Regions from separate parts of the Burkholderia savannae genome, predicted to be linked through region 2. Evidence: predicted binding sites of a transcription regulator. Region 2 holds the regulator's gene; each other region holds the start of a gene.
The links. Region 2 encodes sigma-54, which starts transcription at its own class of promoters, with help from an activator protein. Its sites were predicted from a motif close to TGGCANGNAANCTGCTTT; they were not measured.

Region 1 (5,178 bases), on a different replicon from region 2:
GATGCTGACCGTCGTCGCGTGCGCGGCGTTGCTCGCGGCTTCGGCCGATTCGCGCGCGCTGTCGGCGGCGATGTCCTGCGCGGCCTTTTCGAGGAGCGCGGCGGGCGCGCGATCGACGCCGGCCACGGCTTGGTCGCCCACCGACGGATCGAAGCCCGACGCCTTGAATGCTTCGAATCCCTTACGATAGCCTCGCCCCATTTCCACGTGCGCCGACGCGAATTGCTCGATCAGCCTGCGGCTTTCGCCGTCGGGCAGCTTCGATTCGAGTTCGGCGGCGAGTGCGCCGACGGTTCGTTCGCGCTGCTGGAACGCGCTCCAGTATTTGTCGAGTTTCGCCGGGTCCTTGCCGCGCAGCAGCGTGTCCTTCCATTCCTGCACTTGCAGCTTGAACGCGACGAGCGTCGCGGACACCATCCGCTCGTTCGCGGCGTTTTGCTGGACCGTCGTGGCGTACGTGTCGAGCGAGCGGTTGAGCGCATGAATGCCGTAGAACGCGCCGGCGGATGTGAGGACGAGGGCTGCCGCGAAGGCAAGCGGGATTTTGTGGCGGAGCTTCATCTGATTTCGGGCGTTGCTGGGTGAATGCCGTGTGGCCTGCGTCGATGGCTGGTTATCGGCGCGGGCCTGGGTTCCTTAAATCAGATGATTGAGCGCGACGGGCAGGCGAATCGCGGATGCCGGGATGCGATGGGATGCGTCGGGATGCGTCGGGATGCTCGGGATGCGCGTGCGAGCGGGCGGGGCGCGCAGGCAATGCGGGCGCGTTGCGGCCGACGAATCGCGTGACGAAGCGAGAATCGCGACGAAAGGCGCGAGGACAACGCGCTGCGAATGCCGCAAGCTGAAAATCGCGAGACGCGAGACGCGAGACGCGAGACGCGAGACGCGAGATGCAAGTTGCAAACCGCAAACCGCAAACCGCAAACCGCAAACCGCAAACCGCAAGAACCGAAGCGAAAGCGCTTCGCCGCAAGTTCCCGGTTGCGCGTCACACGCCGCCGCCGCGCTTACCGCTGCCGCGCTTTCCCTTCGTCGGCGGCGAGCTTGCGCCACAGCGTCGTCTTGCTGATGCCGAGCATCGCGCACGCGCGATCGCGATCGCCGCCGCATGCGTCGAGCGCGGCGCGGATTTCGTCGGCTTCCGCGCGCCGGCGGCGTTGCACGAGCGTCAGGCCTTGCGCGGCGTCATCGTCGCCACCATCGCCTGCATCCGCGTTGCCGCCGCGCTCGCCTTGGCCGCCCGCCGCGAACGCGTCGCTCGCGAGCACCTCGGGCGCGATCGCGCGCAGCGTGTCCACGCTCGCCGCCGCGTCGCCGCGCTCGTCGGCATCGGCGAGCTCCACCGCGATCCGCTCGATCACGTTTTGCAGCTCGCGCACGTTGCCGGGCCATCGATAGCGGCTCAACGCCGCGTTCGCCGCCGCGAGCGCGCGCGCCGCGTCGTGCGCGTCGCGCAGCCTGTCCGCGAGCCGCGGCTCGCGTTGCGCGGCCTGCGCGAGCAGCGTCGCGGCGAGCGCGGGAATGTCGGCCGCGCGTTCGCGCAGCGGCGGCAGCCCGATGTTCAGGATGTTGAGCCGGTAATAGAGATCCGCGCGGAACGCGCCCGCCTCGACGGCCGCGAAGAGCGGCCGGTGCGTCGCCGCGACGACGCGTATGTCGATCGGGATCGGCTCGGTCGAGCCGACGCGCACGACCTCGCGCTCCTGCAGCACGCGCAGCAGCCGGCTTTGCAGCGACGGCGGCATCTCGCCGATTTCGTCGAGAAACAGCGTGCCGCGATGCGCGGCCTCGAAGAGCCCCGCCTTGCCGCCGCGCCGCGCGCCCGTGAACGCGCCTTCCTCGTAGCCGAACAGCTCGCTCTCGAGCAGCGCTTCCGGAAACGCGCCGCAGTTCACGGCGACGAACGGATACTTGCGGCGCGCGGACAGCGCATGCAGGCTCTGTGCGATCATCTCCTTGCCGGTGCCGCTTTCGCCGAGGATCAGCACGGTCGCGTCCGATTTCGCGTAGCGCCGCGCGAGATCGCGCGCGTGCGCGATCGCGGGCGACGCACCGACGACGTCGTCGAGCCGGTAGCGCGCGGTGAACTGCTGCGCGTGCTGATGCGAGCGCAGCGTGCGGTCGAGCCGCTCGACCGCGCGCGATTCCTGGAACGTCAGCACGCTGCCGGGCGCGCCGCCGCTCGCGGCGAGCGGCCCGCGATGCACGACGTAGCGCACGCCGCGCAAGGTCGCGAGCGTGTCGCCGTCGGCCGCGCGCAGCGTGCGCAGCTCGGGCGTCAGCTCGTGCAGCGCGCGGCCGACGGCGGCCGACGGCTCGACGCCGAGCGCGAGCGCGAGCCGCTCGTTGATCGCCTCGACGCGCCCGTCGCCGTCGAGCGCGACGACGCCGTCGCGCAGATGCTGCAGCAGGTTGTCGAGGCGCTCGCGGCGCAGCGCCTCGGCGTGCGTCGCGTGCGCGACCTCGAGCGCGGTGTTGACGGCCGCGCGCACCGACGCGTGCGAGTACACGAACACCGCGCCCATCCCGACGTTCGCGGCGAGATCGGTGACGAGCCCCGGCCCGACGACGGTCTGGATGCCGCGCTCGCGCATTTCGAGCACGCGCGTTTCCGCTTCCTGCGCGCTTTGGTACGACGTGAACACGACGTCGAGCCCGTACGCGGCCACGAAGCTGCGCACCTCGGGCGGCGTTTCGCCGTAGCTGACGAGCGCGATCCGGCTCGCGTCGCGCCGCGCGCGGGCGAGCGCGTGCATCACGTCGAAGCCGGTCGGATTGACGAGCACGACGGGCACGCGCACGCGCGCCTTCAGGTAGGTGCCGTTCGAGCCGGCCGCGACGATCGCGTCGGGCCGCTCGCCGCCCGCCGTCGCGAGCGCGGTGATCGCTTCCTCGTAGCCGCGCGCGACGATCCGCAGGTCGGCGCGCTCTTCGTATTCGTCGGCGATGTCGCGAAAGAGGGCGCGCAGCCGGCTGATGCCGACCGCCCAGACGCGCGGGCGCACGCCGGTTTCGGGTAGGGTGCTCATGATCGAGACCGAAAGGCCGGGCGCGCGCGGCGCTCGGCCGGATGGATGACGATTCGCATTATCGCGCGTCGATTTCAAATATGGAATTTCAATTTCGAAATTGCAATTGTCCGACATGAGCGGCAAGCGCGGATTGCGCGCAGAATCAGCAGCTTAGCGGCCGGCGATCGGCCTGGCCCGGACCTTGCTCTTGACGAGCATCTTTCAGGAGGAGTCGATGGGCAACCCACAACTGATCAGCGCCGGCGCGAAGTTCCGCGCGGCGGTCGCGGCCGAGCAGCCGCTGCAGGTGGTCGGCGCGATCACCGCGTACGCCGCGAAGATGGCCGAGGCGGTTGGCTTCAAGGCGGTGTATCTGTCGGGCGGCGGCGTCGCCGCGAACTCGCTCGGCATTCCCGATCTCGGCATCAGCACGATGGACGACGTGCTCGTCGACGCGAACCGGATCACCAACGCGACGAACCTGCCGCTTCTCGTCGACATCGATACCGGCTGGGGCGGCGCGTTCAACATCGCGCGCACGATCCGCTCGTTCATCAAGGCGGGCGTCGGCGCGGTGCACCTCGAGGATCAGGTCGGCCAGAAGCGCTGCGGCCACCGTCCGGGCAAGGAATGCGTGCCGACGGGCGAGATGGTCGACCGGATCAAGGCGGCCGTCGACGCGCGCACCGACGAGACCTTCGTGATCATGGCGCGCACCGACGCCGCGGCGGCCGAGGGCATCGACTCGGCGATCGAGCGCGCGATCGCGTACGTCGAGGCGGGCGCGGACATGATCTTCCCCGAGGCGATGAAGACGCTCGACGATTACCGCCGCTTCAAGGAAGCGGTGAAGGTGCCGATTCTCGCGAACCTGACCGAGTTCGGCTCGACGCCGCTTTTCACGCTCGACGAGCTGAAGAGCGCGAACGTCGACATCGCGCTGTACTGCTGCGGCGCGTATCGCGCGATGAACAAGGCCGCGCTGAACTTCTACGAGACGGTGCGCCGCGACGGCACGCAAAAGGCCGCGGTGCCGACGATGCAGACGCGCGCGGAGCTGTACGAGTATCTCGGCTACTACGCATACGAAGAGAAGCTGGACCAGCTCTTCAGCCAAGGCCGGAACTGAAGCGCGGATGCGCGCGAGCACCGAAGCAGGGAATCACGGATTCGAACCCAGGAGAGTATAAGGATGAGCGAGACGAAGGAAGCGGCGGCGACGAGCGCCGCGGGCGGTTTCAAGCCGAAGAAGTCGGTTGCGCTGTCGGGCGTCGCGGCGGGCAACACGGCGCTGTGCACGGTCGGCAAGACCGGCAACGATCTGCATTACCGCGGCTACGACATTCTCGACATCGCCGGCTCGAGCGAATTCGAGGAGATCGCGCACCTGCTCGTGCACGAGACGCTGCCGAACGTCACCGAGCTGGCCGCGTACAAGGCGAAGCTGCGCGCGATGCGCGGGCTGCCCGCGAACGTGAAGGCGGCGCTCGAATGGGTGCCGGCGTCCGCGCATCCGATGGACGTGATGCGCACGGGCGTGTCGGTGCTCGGCACCGTGCTGCCCGAGAAGGACGATCACAACCTGCCGGGCGCGCGCGACATCGCGGACCGGCTGATGGCGTCGCTCGGCTCGATGCTGCTGTACTGGTATCACTATTCGCACAACGGCCGCCGGATCGAAACGGAAACCGACGACGATTCGATCGGCGGACACTTCCTGCACCTGCTGCACGGCAAGACGCCGTCGAAATCGTGGGTCGACGCGATGCACACGTCGCTGATCCTGTACGCGGAGCACGAGTTCAACGCGTCGACGTTCACGGGCCGCGTGATCGCCGGCACGGGCTCGGACATCTATTCGTCGATCACGGGCGCGATCGGCGCGCTGCGCGGGCCGAAGCACGGCGGCGCGAACGAGGTCGCGTACGAGATCCAGAACCGCTACCGCACGCCTGACGAAGCGGAAGCCGACATCCGCCGCCGCGTCGAGAACAAGGAAGTCGTGATCGGCTTCGGCCACCCCGTCTACACGATCTCCGATCCGCGCAACAAGGTGATCAAGGAAGTCGCGCGCAAGCTGTCGAAGGAAGCGGGCGACCTGAAGCTCTTCAACATCGCCGAGCGCCTCGAATCGGTGATGTGGGAGATCAAGAAGATGTTCCCG
Region 2 (5,178 bases):
GAAGACGCGTTTCTTGCTGGTGACGGAGAGGCCGACGACGACGTTCTCCAAAGGCAGGATTTTGGCTAGGCGATTCATGTTGGCAGGCATAGGGGCGGCCTGGGGTCTCCTCGCGGCGGACTGATTTTCCATGTCGGTCAAAAAGGACGGCGTTTGGCGACGGAGACCTGTGAAGCGCGGCGAACCGGTTCATCGCCCCCGATAATAACCGACACATTATAGAGCACTGCAGACGGCGCCGCGCACCGTGCAAAGCGCCGGGAATCGCCCGGGCGCCGCACATGCGCGCGTCGCGCCACAGCGGTTTGCACAATAAAAAACCGCCCGTCGAGGCGGGCGGTTCGGCCGGCGCTGTCGCGCCGCGCTCATTGCGGCGGAAGTTCGATCTGTTCGACGGCCTGATGCTTGATCGGCTCGTGCGCGTGCGTCTGCAGGCGCTCCATGTGCTTGACGACCTGGCGGTCGAGCTTGTCGATCAGCAGATCGATCGCCGCGTACATGTCGCCGTTCGCGCTTTCGACGAAGATATCCTTTCCCTTCAGATGCAGCGTGATTTCCGCCTTTTGCCGCTTGTCCTTCTCCTTGTGGTTGTCGACCGTGAGGATCACAGCGCCATCAATGACCTGATCGCTATGCCGTAGCACCCTATCGAGCTTGGTGATCACGTATTCGCGGATAGCAGGCGTGACTTCGAGATGGTGTCCACTGATCTTCAGGTTCATAGTGCTTCTCCAAGCTAATGACCACCTTCCGCATAGAGGCGGCATGCCTGCCGGTTCCGCTTGCCGCCGCTCGGCGCGCGAGCGAATCGGTCGGCAGGCTTTGCCGTCGACTATGCGGCGGCCGGAAAACACCCGCCGCGTGGCGACGGGCTACAAAGACTTGCGCAGATTCACCGCCGGGATCTTGAGGGCTTCGCGATATTTGGCAACCGTGCGGCGCGCGACCACGAACCCTTGTTCCGCTAGCAGCTCGGCTATACGACTATCCGAAAGAGGGGATTTGGGGTCTTCGGCTCCTATCAGTTGTTTGATGAGGGCGCGGATGGCCGTCGACGACGCGGCACCTCCGGTGTCTGTCGAAACGTGCGATCCGAAGAAGTACTTAAATTCAAGTGTGCCGAACGGGGTCAGCATGTACTTGCCGGTTGTCACACGGGAGACAGTCGATTCGTGTAGGCCCAGCGTATCAGCTATTTCCCGCAAAACCAAGGGGCGCATCGCAATTTCGCCGTGCGCGAAGAAATTCTTCTGACGTTCGACAATCGCCTGCGCGACGCGCAGGATCGTCTCGAATCGCTGCTGAATGTTCTTGATCAGCCAGCGCGCTTCCTGCAGTTGCTGCTTGAGCGAGCCCGTGCTCGGATCGCCGCGGCTGTTGCGCAGGATGTTCGCGTACAGGTGGTTGATCCGCAGCCGCGGCACGACTTCCGGATTGAGTTCCGCCTGCCAGTTCTGGCCCGTCTTCTTCACGATGATGTCGGGCACCACGTAGTCCGCTTCGGCCTTGCCGTACGCCGCGCCGGGGAACGGCTCGAGCGAGCGGATCAGCGCGTGCGCGTCGCGCAGTTCGTCGTCGGTCGCTTTCAGTTGCTTGCGCAAGCGCGTGAAATCGCGCGCGGCGAGCAGCTCGAGATGCTGCGACACGATATCGAGCGCGAGCGCGCGCGTAGGGGACGGATCGAGGCGCAGCAGCTGCAGCTTCAGGCACTCGGATGCGGAGCGCGCGCCGACGCCGGCCGGATCGAAGCTGTGCAGGAGCGCGAGCGCCGCGCTCAGTTCGTCGACGTCGACTTCGAGCTCCGCCGGCAGATCGGAAAGCACTTCATCGAGCGGCGCCGCCAGATAGCCGTCGTCGTCGAGCGATTCGATCAGGAACGTGACGAGCGCGCGATCGCGCGGGCTCGCCTGCGTGACGCGCAGTTGCGCCATCAGATGGTCGCGCAGCGAGGTCGACGTTTCGTGGATCTGCATCGGCGGCAGATCGTCGTCGTCGGAGGCGGCGGGCGAGCGGCCGAAGTCGTCGAGGTTCCATTGGTTCGCGTCGCCGCTGTCGGCCGAATAGCTGTCGTATTCGTCGACGCCGGCGGGCTCGTCGCGCTCGGTGCGCTCATTCGTCGCACTCGTGCCGTTCGACGCGCCCTGCATCGGCTCGGGTGCGGGCGACGCGGGCGTCTGCGCGATCACCGAGCCGTCGGCCGCGACGCGCAGCGGGCTCGCGATCCAGTCGTCGTCGTTTTCGAGCAGCGGGTTCTGCGCGATCGCCGTCGCGACTTCCTGTTGCAGTTCGAGCGTCGATAGCTGCAGCAGCCGGATCGACTGTTGAAGCTGGGGCGTGAGCGCGAGATGCTGCGACAGGCGGAGTTGGAGGCTGGCTTTCATGGCAAAAAGGGAGTCATGCCGGAAGTTTGCCACGAGGGCGGCGCGTTGAGGCATTCGGGATGACGCTTGGCGCGCGAATGCGCACGCCCGGCGCATGCCGAACGTGCGGAGGGACGGCGCGGATCGCGCCTGGGAAAGGACGGCCGCGGGATCGTGTCCCGCGCCGCTCACATGCGGAAGTGCTCGCCGAGGTAGACGCGCCGCACGCTTTCGTTTTCGATGATTTCCTTCGGAGCGCCGGACGCGAGCACCGAGCCGTCGCTGATGATGTACGCGTGATCGCAGATGCCGAGCGTCTCGCGCACGTTGTGATCGGTGATCAGCACGCCGATATTGCGCTGCTTCAGGAACTTCACGATCTTCTGGATTTCGAGCACCGCGATCGGATCGACGCCCGCGAACGGCTCGTCGAGCAGAATGAAGCTCGGGTTGCTCGCGAGCGCGCGCGCGATCTCGACGCGGCGGCGCTCGCCGCCCGACAGCGACAGCGCCGGATTGTCGCGCAGGTGCGCGATCTGCAGCTCTTCGAGGAGCGCCTCCGCGCGCGCGCCGATCTCGTCCTTGGACAGCCGCTTGCCGTTGTCGCCGTGCTGCAGTTCGAGCACCGCGCGGATGTTCTGCTCGACGGTCAGCTTGCGGAACACCGACGCTTCCTGCGGCAGGTACGACAGGCCGAGCGACGCGCGCTTGTGGATCGGCATCAGGCTGATCGGGCTGCCGTTCAGCGAGATGTCGCCCGCGTCGAGCGGCACGAGGCCGACGATCATGTAGAACGACGTCGTCTTGCCGGCGCCGTTCGGGCCGAGCAGGCCGACGACTTCGCCGCTCTTCACGTCGAGCGATACGTCCTTGACGACGGTGCGCGAGCCGTAGCGCTTCTTCAGGTTGCGCACGACGAGCGAGCTCGACGTGCCGGCCGGCTGGCGATTGGGGAGCGCGTTCACGGGTTCGGTGCTCCCTGCAGGCTGTTCGACGGCGAGAGCTGCGCGGGGCCGCCGGACAGCGGCGCCGGGCCGCTGTTCTTCGGCGTCAGCATCGCGCGCACGCGCCCGCCCGGGTTGCCCGGCGCGACGACGTCCTTGCCGCCGCGCGCGGTGTAGAAGTCGCGCTGGCCGTCGTAGGTGATCACGCTGCCGTGAACCGTGTCGGCGACGGTGGACAGGCCTTGCAGGCGGCGCACGGTCGCGTTCGTCGTCAGCGTGGTCAGATCCTGCTTGCCGTCGTAGTCGATTCGCTCGGCGTCGCCGTCGATGTATTCGTCGAGGCCTTCGCGCTTCTGGCGAAACGATGCGTGCTTCTTGCCGGAGGCCGTCGCGGTCGCGTACTGGTAGCCCTGCGCGTCCTGGCGCACCTCGACGCGGTCGCCCTTGATCAGGATCGTGCCCTTCGTGATGACGACGTTGCCCGTCGCGACCGTGACCTGCTTCAGGTCGTCATAGGTCAGGTTGTCCGCTTCGACGTTGATCGGCTTGTCGCGGTCGGCCTTTTCGGCATGGGCTGCGGGCGCGACGCCCGCGAGCGGCGCCGCGACGAGCGCCGCCGCGAGCACCGCGCGGACGACGCGGCGTGCGCCGCTCTGGAATAAACAAGGGAACGATTCGTTCATGCAGTCCCGCGTGGTGAGTTACTTGGGTTGGCCTGGAGCGCCGCCGGACGCGTCGGAAGAGGCGATCGTGCCGCGCACGTTGCCGTAGAGTTCGATGACTCGGGTGACGTTGTTGTACTTCATCCCGGCGGCGGCGTTCGCGATCGACAGGCCGCGCTGAAGTTTAACCGGCTTTTCGGTCTCGATCACATCGTCGTTGACCAACACCCGGAAATGCTCGGAATCCGCCTGCATCGGCGGGTCGCCCGCGCCCGCCGCGCGTACGATCCGCGCTTCGTCATACAAATCGACGATCGACACGTCGCCGTTGACGACGCCGCGCTTGGCGGTCGCGGTCACGGTCGGCTTGCCGGGCTGGAACGCGCGCAGCGCGGGCTGAGTCAGGTCGCTCGTCTCGTCGTCTTCGTAGTGGACGAGGCCCGCCGCCGCCAGCCGGTACTGGGTCGAGCCCGTCTGGTCGAGCTCGGTGACGGAGAAATTGTCCGCGAAATAGTCGGGCGTGTGCGATTTCGGCCGCACGACCGCCTCGCCGGGCGGCGGCAGCGTCGCCTGCAGCAGCCAGTACGTGCCGCCCGCGAGCGCCGCCATCGCGACGAGCGGGATCATCGAAGTCAGCCGGAATTTGCCGTCCATCCGCTCAGACTCCGCAGGCGGCCGCGAGCAGCGCGTCGTAGCGGTGCTGCGCGCGCAGGATCGCGTCGCACACTTCGCGCACCGCGCCGTGGCCGCCGCGAGCCTCGGCGACCCAGTGCGCGCGCGCGATCACGTCCGGATGCGCGTTCGCCGGCGCGGCCGCGAAGCCGCAGCGCAGCATCACCGCGAGGTCGGGCCAGTCGTCGCCCATGTAGCCGCACTCGGCGGCCTCGAGGCCGAGCGCGCGCAGCAGCTCGCCGAACACGGCGAGCTTGTCCTCGACGCCCTGATGCAGGTGCGCGATCCGCATTTCCTTCGCGCGCGCGGCGACCGCTTCCGAGCGGCGGCCGGTGATGATCGCGGTCGCGACGCCGGCTTCGCCGAGGAGCTTCACGCCGTGGCCGTCGAGCGTGTTGAACGACTTCATCGTGTCGCCCGTCGCGGTGAAATGGAGGCCGCCGTCGGTCAGCACGCCGTCGACGTCGAAAATCATCAGCTTCACGCGGCTCGCGCGCTCGGCCGCCGTGACAGGGGGCGCGGACATCAAATCACCTTCTT
Region 3 (5,178 bases), 110 kb from region 2:
AGCTGGCATGCGGCCGGGAAATCCGCCTGCAGCGCGGCGCGCGAGATCGTGATGCGGCCCGCCTCGAGCGGCTCGCGCAGCGTCTCGAGCACGTGCCGGTCGAATTCGGGCAGCTCGTCGAGGAACAGCACGCCGAGGTGCGCGAGCGTGATTTCGCCCGGCTGCGGCGGATTGCGCCCGCCGACGAGCGCGGCCGAACTCGACGAGTGGTGCGGCGCGCGAAACGGACGCCGCCGCCATTGAGCGGGCGAGAAGCCCGCGCGGCTCGATGAAAGAATCGCGGCGGACGTCAGCGCCTCGTCGTCGTTGAGCGGCGGCAGGAGGCCCGGCAGACGCGCGGCGAGCATCGACTTGCCCGCTCCCGGCGGCCCGATCATCAGCATGTGATGGCCGCCCGCCGCCGCGACTTCGAGCGCGCGCTTCGCGCCCGTCTGGCCGATCACGTCGGCGAGGTCGGGGGCGGATGCGGCAGGCAGATCGTCGAGGCGGGGTGCGGCGACGGGCGCGAGCCGCCCGTCCGGCGCGCCGGCGAGATGCGCGCACAGCGCGGGCAGATCAGCCGCGCCGTACACCGTCACGCCCGGCGCGAGCGCCGCTTCGCCCGCGCTCGGCAGCGGCAGGTAGAGCTCGGCGGCGCTCGGCGCCGCCGCCGGTTCGCCATCCGCCACCAAACCGGTTTCGTCCGCCTGCTGCGCGCGCGCCGCGCCGCACGCCATCGCGAACGCACCGCGCATCGGGCGCAGCGCGCCCGTCAACGACAGCTCGCCCGCGAACTCGCGGCCATCGAGCGCATCGGCCGGAAGCTGGCCGCTCGCGGCGAGAATGCCGAGCGCGATCGGCAGGTCGAAGCGGCCGGACTCCTTCGGCAGGTCGGCGGGCGCGAGGTTGACGGTAATGCGCCGCACGGGGAATTCGAAGCCGCAATTCTGCAGCGCGGCGCGTACGCGCTCGCGACTTTCGCGCACCTCGAGATCGGGCAGCCCGACGATCGAGAACGAGGGCAGCCCGTTGGCGAGATGGACTTCGACGGTGACTTCCGGCGCACGGCCGGCAGCGGGCGCGCGGCTGCGCACCACGGCAAGCGACATGATTCGACTCCGCGTGGACCGGACCGGGCGGCGCGGATGGCGCCGCCCGTGGCGTCCGGAGATTGGTTTCGATGCGCGCTTGCCGGCGTGGCGCGAGCTGCTGGGATGGGCCGCTCAGCGAATGCGAGCGGCGGCGGCCGTCACGATTGGACGTCGGCCAGTTTCTGTTCGAGCTCGGCGACGCGCTTCTCGAGTTCCTCGAGCCGCGCGCGAGTGCGCGCGAGCACTTGCGCCTGCGTGTCGAATTCCTCGCGGGTGACGAGATCGAGCTTCGAGAAGCCCTGCGTGAGCATCGCCTTCACGTTGCGCTCGACATCCTTGGCCGGCGAGTTTTTCAGCAGATCGCCGATACGCGCCTGCAGGTCGTTGAAAACGTCGCTGGGTTGCTTCATGGTGTTCCCCTTCCAGGTGCACAAAATCTGTGCAATAGCCGTTGCCGTCGTGCCCACGAATCGCGCATGACCGAAATTGGTGCGCTCGCAGGCCCGTTTTCCGGGCATTCGATCGCGTGAAGCCGCGTTCGCCGTGCGCCGGACGTGCGTGCACTCTAACAACCTTCCTTTCAGTGCGCCAGCAAACCGGGCCCGCGTTGGCCGTTCGGCCAAGGCGCGCTTGCGTTCGCGCAAGCGCGCATCCGTGGCGGAAATCTGCCTGAAAGCCTTTCAAGACCTGCATGAGCCGACATGGCATGCGAGTTGCTGTAGATGTTCCGCTACACATTGCTGCACTGATGGGACAACCATAGCGAGAGGACTTCATGAAACTGATTACCGCAATCATCAAGCCGTTCAAGCTCGATGAGACGCGCGAGGCGCTCTCGGCCCTCGGCGTCTCGGGCATCACGGTGACGGAGGTCAAGGGGTTCGGCCGCCAGAAAGGGCACACCGAGCTGTACCGCGGCGCCGAGTATGTCGTCGATTTCCTTCCTAAGATGAAAATCGAAGCCGCGGTGTCGGACGATCTCGTCGATCAGGCCGTCGAGGCGATCGAGCGTGCGGCACGCACGGGGAAGATCGGCGACGGCAAGATCTTCGTCACGGCGATCGAGCAGGTGATTCGGATCCGTACCGGGGAGACGGGCGCTGACGCCCTGTAACAAGAGACACGAGCGATAAGAGGAAATCCAAGATGCGCAAAATACTGATGTCACTGTTGATGGCCGGCTCGCTGCTTGCGGGCGGCATCGGCGCCGCGATGGCCGACGACGCGTCGTCGGCACCCGCAGCCGCCTCGGCCGCAGCGGCTTCCGACACGTCGGCGAGCGCCGCCGCCGCGTCCGCGCCTGCCGCCTCGGCGCCGGCCGCATCCGCGCCGGCCGACGCATCCGCGGCCGCATCGGCCGCCGCGCCGGCATCGGCCGCCGCCGCACCCGCCGCGCCGACCGCGCCGTTCTCGGTCGATTCGTCGAAGATCAATTCGGGCGACACCGCGTGGATGCTGACGTCGACCGCCCTCGTGCTGTTCATGACGATTCCGGGCCTCGCGCTCTTCTACGGCGGCATGGTTCGCAAGAAGAACGTGCTCGCCACCGTGATGCAGAGCTTCGCGATCACCGCGCTGATCACGGTGCTCTGGACGGTCGTCGGCTACAGCCTCGCGTTCACGCCGGGCAACGGCTTCATCGGCGGCTTCTCGCGCGTGTTCCTGTCCGGGATGAACTACATCCACGGCGACAAGGCGACGACGCTCACCGTCAGCCACCTCGCGCCGACGATTCCCGAGACGGTCTACTTCGTCTACCAGATGACGTTCGCGATCATCACGCCCGCCCTCATCTGCGGCGCGTTCGCCGACCGGATGAAGTTCTCGGCGATGCTCGTGTTCATGACGCTCTGGTCGCTGATCGTCTATGTGCCGATCGCGCACATGGTCTGGGAACCGACCGGCTGGCTGTCGGCCGACGGCGTGCTCGACTTCGCGGGCGGCACGGTCGTTCACATCAACGCCGGCATCGCGGGCCTGATGTCGTGCCTCGTGCTCGGCAAGCGCGTCGGCTACGGCCGTGAGGCGATGGCGCCGCACAACCTCGTGCTGACGCTGATCGGCGGCTCGATGCTGTGGGTCGGCTGGTTCGGCTTCAACGCGGGCTCCGCGGTCGCGGCGGACGGCCGTGCCGGCTTCGCGATGCTGACGACGCAAGTGGCGACCGCGTGCGCCGCGCTCGGCTGGATGTTCGCCGAGTGGATCGCGAAGGGTAAGCCCTCGGTGCTCGGCATCGTGTCGGGCGCGGTGGCGGGCCTCGTCGCGATCACGCCGGCGGCCGGCTTCGTCGGCGTCGCGGGCGCGCTCGTGATCGGCATCGCCGCGGGCGTCGTGTGCTTCTGGTCGGCCACGTGGCTCAAGTCGAAGCTCGGCTACGACGATTCACTCGACGCGTTCGGCGTGCACGGCGTGGGCGGCATTCTCGGCGCGCTGCTGACGGGCGTGTTCGCGGTCAAGGACATCGGCGGCGCCGACGGCAGCCTGCTGCTGCAGGCGAAGGGCGTGCTGATCACGCTCGTCTACAGCGGCATCGTGAGCTTCGTGCTGCTGAAGGTGATCGATCTCGTGATCGGCCTGCGCGTGACGGAGGAAGAAGAACGCGAGGGCCTCGACGTGATCCTGCACGGCGAGCACGTCGAATAATCGGATTCATCCCCGAACCCGGGACGGCGCGGCGCACGCACGCTTCGCCGCCCGACGGACAGAATGAGCGCAGCGACTTCGACCCGCCTTCCCGGCGGGTTTTTTTTCGTCTATTCGCACCTTGTCGCATGCGGCGCCGACATCGCGCGCTGCGGCAAACACCCGTCTGAAGCCCGCGCGGCAAGGGCGCGCGCGATAACCCTTCGGCCTATCGGGTCAATAGCGACAATCATGCGGTAAATCCTTGCGATCGCGGGAACAATCCCCAAATGCACGGGGCAATTGCTCTACAATCTTTTTTCTCCCGTCCGCGAGTTACACATGGTTCCCCATCTCGTTACGGCGTTAAACGGCCCGCTGCTCGAGCTCGAGCGGAAGATCCTCGACGCCACGCCTGCGATCGAACGCTGGTTCAGGCTCGAATGGCAGGAACACACGCCGCCGTTTTATTGTTCGGTCGATCTGCGCAACGCGGGTTTCAAGCTCGCGCCCGTCGACGCGAACCTGTTTCCGGGCGCGTTCAACAACCTGCCGCCCGAAGTGCTGCCGCTCGCCGTGCAGGCGGCGATGGCCGCGATCGAGAAGATCTGCCCCGACGCGAAGAACCTGCTCGTGATTCCCGAGCTGCCGACGCGCAACGCGTTCTATCTCGAGAACGTCGCGCGCCTCGCGACGATCATGCGCCAGGCGGGGCTGAACGTGCGCTTCGGCTCGCTCGATCCGAGCATCGCCGACATCACGCCGATCACGCTAGCCGACGGCCAGAAGATCGTGCTCGAGCCGCTCGAGCGCACGCCGCGCCGCCTCGGCCTGAAGAATTTCGATCCGTGCTCGATCCTGCTCAACAACGATCTGTCGGCAGGCATTCCGGGCGTGCTGGAAAATCTGCACGAGCAGTATCTGCTGCCGCCGCTGCACGCCGGCTGGGCGGTGCGCCGCAAGTCGACGCACTTCTCCTGCTATGACGACGTCGCGAAGAAGTTCGCGAAGATGGTGGGCGTCGATCCGTGGATGCTGAACCCGTATTTCTCGCACGTCGAAGGCGTCGACTGGCATGAGAGCGACGGCGGCGAGGCGCTTGCCGACGCGATCGACGCGGTGCTCAAGAAAATCGCGCGCAAATATCGCGAATACGGGATCGGCGAGAAGCCGTACGTCGTCGTGAAGGCGGACGCGGGCACGGCGGGGCGCGGCGTGATGACCGTGCACGACGCGTCCGAGATCGGCCGGATGACGAAGCACGAGCGCGCGCAGATGGCCGAATCGAAGGCGGGCGTGCCGGTGCGCGACGTGATCGTGCAGGAAGGCGTCTATACGTTCGAGCGGATCGGCGACGAGGTGGCCGAGCCCGTCGTCTATATGATCGACCGTTACGTGGTGGGCGGGTTCTACCGCACACACGGCGCGCGCGAGCGCGACCAGAATCTGAACGCGCCCGGCATGCACTACGTGCCGCTCGGCTTCG
Region 4 (5,178 bases), 2.1 Mb from region 2:
GTTTCCGTTCGTCGCCGCCGCGATGATCTGGGTCTACGCGTTCATCTTGGTGTTTTCGGCGCTGTGGTTCGGCTTCTATTGCCTGCGCGCGCTGCAGGATCAACGCGCGGCGGCGGCGAGCGCGACTTCCACGGATTTGACGAGGCAAGCATGACCATCGGCATCATCATCATCGGCGACGAGATCCTGTCCGGCCGCCGCCAAGACAAGCACCTCGCAAAGGTGATCGAGCTCCTGAGCGCGCGGGGGCTCGCGCTAGGCTGGGCCGAGTACGTCGGCGACGATCCCGCGCGGATCACGGCGACGCTCGCGCGCACGTTCGCGTCGGGCGACATCGTGTTCTCGACGGGCGGCATCGGCGCGACGCCCGACGACCACACGCGCCAGTGCGCGGCCGCCGCGCTCGGCGTGCCGCTCGAGCTGCACCCGCAGGCGAAGGCGCTGATCGAGGAGCGGATTCGCGAGACGCACACGGACCCGGCGACGCCCGTCGATCTCGATTCGCCCGAGAACCGCCATCGCCTCAACATGGGCGTGTTTCCGCGCGGCGCGACGATCATTCCGAACGGCTACAACCGGATTCCGGGTTTTTCGTGCGCCGACCACCACTTCGTGCCGGGTTTTCCGGTCATGGCGTGGCCGATGATCGAATGGGTGCTCGACACGAAGTACGCGCACCTGCACCACGCGACGCCGCACGCGGAGCGTTCGCTTTATGTGTTCGAGCTGCCCGAATCGACGCTGACGCCGCTGATGGAGAAGATCGAGCGCGACTTTCCGGGCGTGCGGGTGTTCAGCCTGCCGAGCGTGGGCGATGCGGAAAAGGGCGGGATCTATGCGCGCCGGCACATCGATCTCGGCGTGAAGGGCGAGCCGGAAGCGGTCGCGGCCGCGTTCGTGAAGCTGCGCGAAGGCGTGCATCTGCTCGGCGGCGATATCGTCGAGCCGCAACGCGGCTGAGCCGGGCGGGCGGCGCAGGCCATCGCCGCGCCGATGCAAGATTGCCAGGCGATAGAAGAAAAGAGGAAGGGCGCTTGATCGCGCCCGGGCCGCATGCCCGTCGACGCCGACGGGCGTCGCATCTTGCGTGACCGACCCGACCCGACCCGACCGACCCGACCCGACCCGACCCGACCGACTGCCTCGCCCCACACCGGGCCGCCCGACGCCGGCGCCCCGGCGCCGCCGTGGCGCGTCACGTCATCGCCGTGTCATCGGCCGGCCCGACGATGGCGGGCGGCAGTGCGCGTTACGCGCCGATCCAGGGCAGGCCGCGATGGCACCAGCCTTCGACGGTCTTGCGGTGTCCTTGCGCGTCCTTTGCGCCTTCGAACCCTTCAAGCAGATCGAACGCCTTCGTGAAGCCGGCCTGCGCGGCGGCCACCGCGGCAAGCTTCGAGCGCGCGGCGCTGCGGCACAGGAACAGAATCGGCTGATCGGGCTGCGCGGCCATGCGCAGCTGATCGATGAATTCCGCGTTCGGCACGCCGCCCGGATAGCGGGTCCATTCGATGTGCGCGTACTGGCCGTCGCCGACGAGCGGGCGGCCGACCCAGTCGAGCTCCGCGCGGGTGCGCACGTCGACGAGGCGCGCGGTCGGATCGAGTTGCAGCAGTTCGAAGGCCTCGGCGGGCGAGAGCGCGCCCGCGTAGTTCAGGTTGCCTTGCGTGCGGCGCGTGTCGGCTTGCGCGTAAAGCTGTTCAAGCGTACTCATGGCGGGAGGTCTCCTGCGGATCAAAAAAGCATTCTAGCGCGCCGGGTGCGCGGCGACGGCCGGCGATTTCCGGCAGGCGATCGCTTCGATGTGCGGTTGTCACCGAAAAGGTGCAAAATGCTCGATCGGCACCAAAATAGGGATTTTCGTGTGTGCGGAACCATACATTGCACAACCGAGGTGCGCGCTGGGCGGCGTCCGGGCGCATCGAAGCCCCGAAAGGGCGCGCCCCGGCCCTGACGGGGCGAGCCCTCGCGCGTTTCGCGCCGATCTGGCGCATGCATGGCATGGAAGCTGCTACAAAGATCCCGTTCGAATCGGTTGTACGCGGCAAAGAACGCTGCGCTCAGCAGCTCGCTTAACGAGGCGGTCCCAGTCCGCCGGATTTGTTCAATCAGGAGAAGAGGTTATGAGTAAAACCGTCGCCGACGTCATGCAGCTCGTGAAGGACGAGGACGTCAAGTTTGTCGATTTCCGCTTCACGGACACGCGCGGCAAGGAGCAACACGTGTCGGTGCCGGTGTCGGCCTTCGGCGAGGACAAGTTCGAAAGCGGCCACGCGTTCGACGGCTCGTCGATCGCGGGCTGGAAGGGCATCGAGGCGTCGGACATGCTGCTCATGCCGGACCCGAACGCCGCCTTCATCGACCCGTTCTACGAAGAGTCGACCCTCGTTCTGACCTGCGACGTCGTCGAGCCCGCGGACGGCAAGGGCTACGAGCGCGATCCGCGCTCGCTCGCGAAGCGCGCCGAAGCGTACCTGAAGAGCACGGGCATCGGCGACACCGCGTACTTCGGTCCGGAGCCGGAATTCTTCATCTTCGACTCGGTGCAATGGAACACCGACATGTCGGGCTGCTTCGTGAAGATCAACTCGGAAGAAGCGCCGTGGTCGTCGGGCAAGGAATTCGAAGGCGGCAACACGGGCCACCGCCCGGGCGTGAAGGGCGGCTACTTCCCGGTCGCGCCGGTTGACCAGTTCCAGGACATGCGCTCGGAAATGTGCCTGCTGCTCGAGCAGATCGGCATTCCGGTGGAAGTGCACCACCACGAAGTGGCGGGCCAGGGCCAGAACGAAATCGGCACGAAGTTCTCGACGCTCGTCGAGCGCGCGGACTGGACGCAATGGGCGAAGTACATCATCCATAACGTCGCGCACTCGTACGGCAAGACGGCGACGTTCATGCCGAAGCCCGTCGTCGGCGACAACGGCTCGGGCATGCACGTTCACCAGTCGATCTGGAAGGACGGCCAGAACCTGTTCGCGGGCAACGGCTACGCGGGCCTGTCCGAAACGGCGCTCTTCTACATCGGCGGCATCATCAAGCACGCGCGCGCGCTGAACGCGATCACGAACCCGACGACGAACTCCTACAAGCGTCTCGTGCCGCACTTCGAAGCGCCCGTGAAGCTCGCGTACTCGGCGCGCAACCGCTCGGCGTCGATCCGCATTCCGCACGTGTCGAACCCGAAGGGCCGCCGCATCGAAACGCGCTTCCCGGACCCGATGGCGAACCCGTACCTGTGCTTCACCGCGCTGATGATGGCGGGTCTCGACGGCATCCAGAACAAGATCCATCCGGGCGAGGCCGCGGACAAGAACCTGTACGACCTGCCGCCGGAAGAGGATGCAAAGATCCCGACCGTGTGCGCGGGCCTCGACCAGGCGCTCGAAGCACTCGACAACGACCGCGAGTTCTTGACGCGCGGCGGCGTGTTTACGGACGCGATGATCGATGCGTACCTCGGCCTCAAGGAGCAGGAGCTCGCGAAGTTCCGCATGACGACGCACCCGATCGAGTTCGAGATGTACTACTCGCTGTAAGCGGCGATGGCGCTTCGTCTCGTCGGCGGACGAAGCGCCGCGGCGCCCACCGGCCTTCGCGCGGCAACTGCGCGCGAAGGCATCGGGCCTTGAAAGGGGACGGCGGGACGCCGTCCCCTTTTTGCTCCGCCCGCGACGGCGGTTTTTGACACGGCATCCACGCAAGATGGTTCTGAAGAATCTGATCAAGGCCAGGGCCGGCCACCCGGAGCGCTTGTCGGACGACGACCGGCTCGTGCGCTCGGGGCTCCTCACGGGGCTGGAAGCGTTGCCGACGGTCGTGCTCGTGCTCGACCGGCGCACGCTCACGATCGCGTTCGCCAATCCGTCGGCGGAGGCGATGCTCGACATCTCGCGCCGGCAGCTGTCGCAGATGCCGTGGGGCGAGATCTTCCCGAACGCGAGCGAGCTCGCGACGACGATCACCGCGATCGGCGAGGAGCGCTTTCATGCGACGCATCTCGACACCGTGCTCGACCGCCCGGGCCGCGAGCCGCTGCACGTGCACGCGATCGTCGGCTTTCTCGAGGGCGCGCAGGATTTCGTGCTCGTCGAGCTGTTCGAGAACGAGCGGCAGTCGCGCACCGACCGCGAGGAGCGCATCCACGACCTCACGGCCGTCAACAAGCAGCTGATCCGCAATCTCGCGCACGAGATCAAGAACCCGCTCGGCGGGATTCGAGGCGCCGCGCAGTTGCTCGAGTTCGAGCTCGGCGAGCGCGAGCGCGGCGAGCTGCGCGAATACACGCAGGTGATCATCAAGGAATCGGACCGGCTGCAGACGCTCGTCGACCGGCTGCTCGAGCCGCATCGCCATCCGCACATCGTCGGCGATGTGAACATCCACGAAGTGTGCGAACGGGTGCGCGCGGTGATGCTCGCGGAATTTCCGCGCGGCTTGACGATCGAGCGCGATTACGACGTGAGCGTGCCCGATCTGCGCGGCGACAAGGAGCAGCTGATCCAGGCGCTCCTGAACATCGTGCGCAACGCGGCGCAGGCGCTGCGCGAGCGGATCGCGCAGGGCGACGCGAAGATCGAGCTGCGCACGCGCATCGCGCGCAAGGTGACGATCGCCAAGCGCCTGTACAAGCTGGCACTGGACTTGCACGTGATCGACAACGGCCCCGGCATTCCGGACGACATCCGCGACCGGATCTTCTATCCGCTCGTGTCGGGCCGCGACGACGGCAGCGGGCTCGGGCTCACGCTCGCGCAGACGTTCATCCAGCAGCACGACGGGATGATCGAAGTGGACAGCCGGCCGGGCCGAACCGAATTTCAGATTCTGCTGCCGCTCGATCATTGAGCGGCGGCGCAGCGATTCTCCATACCTCTGACCGACTATGAAGCCGATCTGGATAGTAGACGACGACCAATCGATCCGCTGGGTGCTCGAGAAGGCGCTCGCACGCGAGAGCTTCGCGACGAGGAGCTTCGCGAACGTACGCGACGCGCTCGCCGCGCTCGACCAGGAAACGCCGCAGGTGCTCGTATCCGACATCCGGATGCCGGGCGGCTCGGGGCTCGAACTGCTGCAGGCGATGCACGACCGGCTGCCGGGGCTGCCCGTCATCATCATGACGGCGTTCTCGGATCTGGACAGCGCGGTCGCGGCGTTTCAGGGCGGCGCGTTCGA

Region 1: prpB (methylisocitrate lyase) is a predicted target of sigma-54. The motif match lies at 3,206-3,223, and genes of this name have one in related genera.
Region 3: WS78_RS17415 (P-II family nitrogen regulator) is a predicted target of sigma-54. The motif match lies at 1,773-1,790, and genes of this name have one in related genera.
Region 4: glnA (type I glutamate--ammonia ligase) is a predicted target of sigma-54. The motif match lies at 1,998-2,015, and genes of this name have one in related genera.

The regions. Positions count from the first base shown of each region.
Region 1 covers NZ_CP013418.1:1,841,863-1,847,040, reverse strand. Annotated here, with positions in the region: gene WS78_RS29315 (methyl-accepting chemotaxis protein) at 1-561, opposite strand, end outside; gene prpR (propionate catabolism operon regulatory protein PrpR) at 1,011-3,032, opposite strand; gene prpB (methylisocitrate lyase) at 3,250-4,143, shown strand; gene prpC (bifunctional 2-methylcitrate synthase/citrate synthase) at 4,207-5,178, shown strand, end outside.
Region 2 covers NZ_CP013417.1:3,438,488-3,443,665, reverse strand. Annotated here, with positions in the region: gene ptsN (PTS IIA-like nitrogen regulatory protein PtsN) at 1-132, opposite strand, end outside; gene hpf (ribosome hibernation-promoting factor, HPF/YfiA family) at 366-722, opposite strand; gene WS78_RS16865 (RNA polymerase factor sigma-54) at 873-2,381, opposite strand; gene lptB (LPS export ABC transporter ATP-binding protein) at 2,549-3,325, opposite strand; gene lptA (lipopolysaccharide transport periplasmic protein LptA) at 3,322-3,987, opposite strand; gene lptC (LPS export ABC transporter periplasmic protein LptC) at 4,006-4,620, opposite strand; gene WS78_RS16845 (KdsC family phosphatase) at 4,625-5,164, opposite strand; gene kdsD (arabinose 5-phosphate isomerase KdsD) at 5,164-5,178, opposite strand, start outside.
Region 3 covers NZ_CP013417.1:3,551,022-3,556,199, reverse strand. Annotated here, with positions in the region: gene WS78_RS17425 (YifB family Mg chelatase-like AAA ATPase) at 1-1,088, opposite strand, end outside; gene WS78_RS17420 (accessory factor UbiK family protein) at 1,229-1,480, opposite strand; gene WS78_RS17415 (P-II family nitrogen regulator) at 1,846-2,184, shown strand; gene WS78_RS17410 (ammonium transporter) at 2,217-3,713, shown strand; gene gshA (glutamate--cysteine ligase) at 4,035-5,178, shown strand, end outside.
Region 4 covers NZ_CP013417.1:1,262,626-1,267,803, forward strand. Annotated here, with positions in the region: gene WS78_RS06310 (EI24 domain-containing protein) at 1-154, shown strand, start outside; gene WS78_RS06315 (competence/damage-inducible protein A) at 151-960, shown strand; gene WS78_RS06320 (rhodanese-like domain-containing protein) at 1,250-1,714, opposite strand; gene glnA (type I glutamate--ammonia ligase) at 2,124-3,539, shown strand; gene glnL (nitrogen regulation protein NR(II)) at 3,706-4,848, shown strand; gene ntrC (nitrogen regulation protein NR(I)) at 4,886-5,178, shown strand, end outside.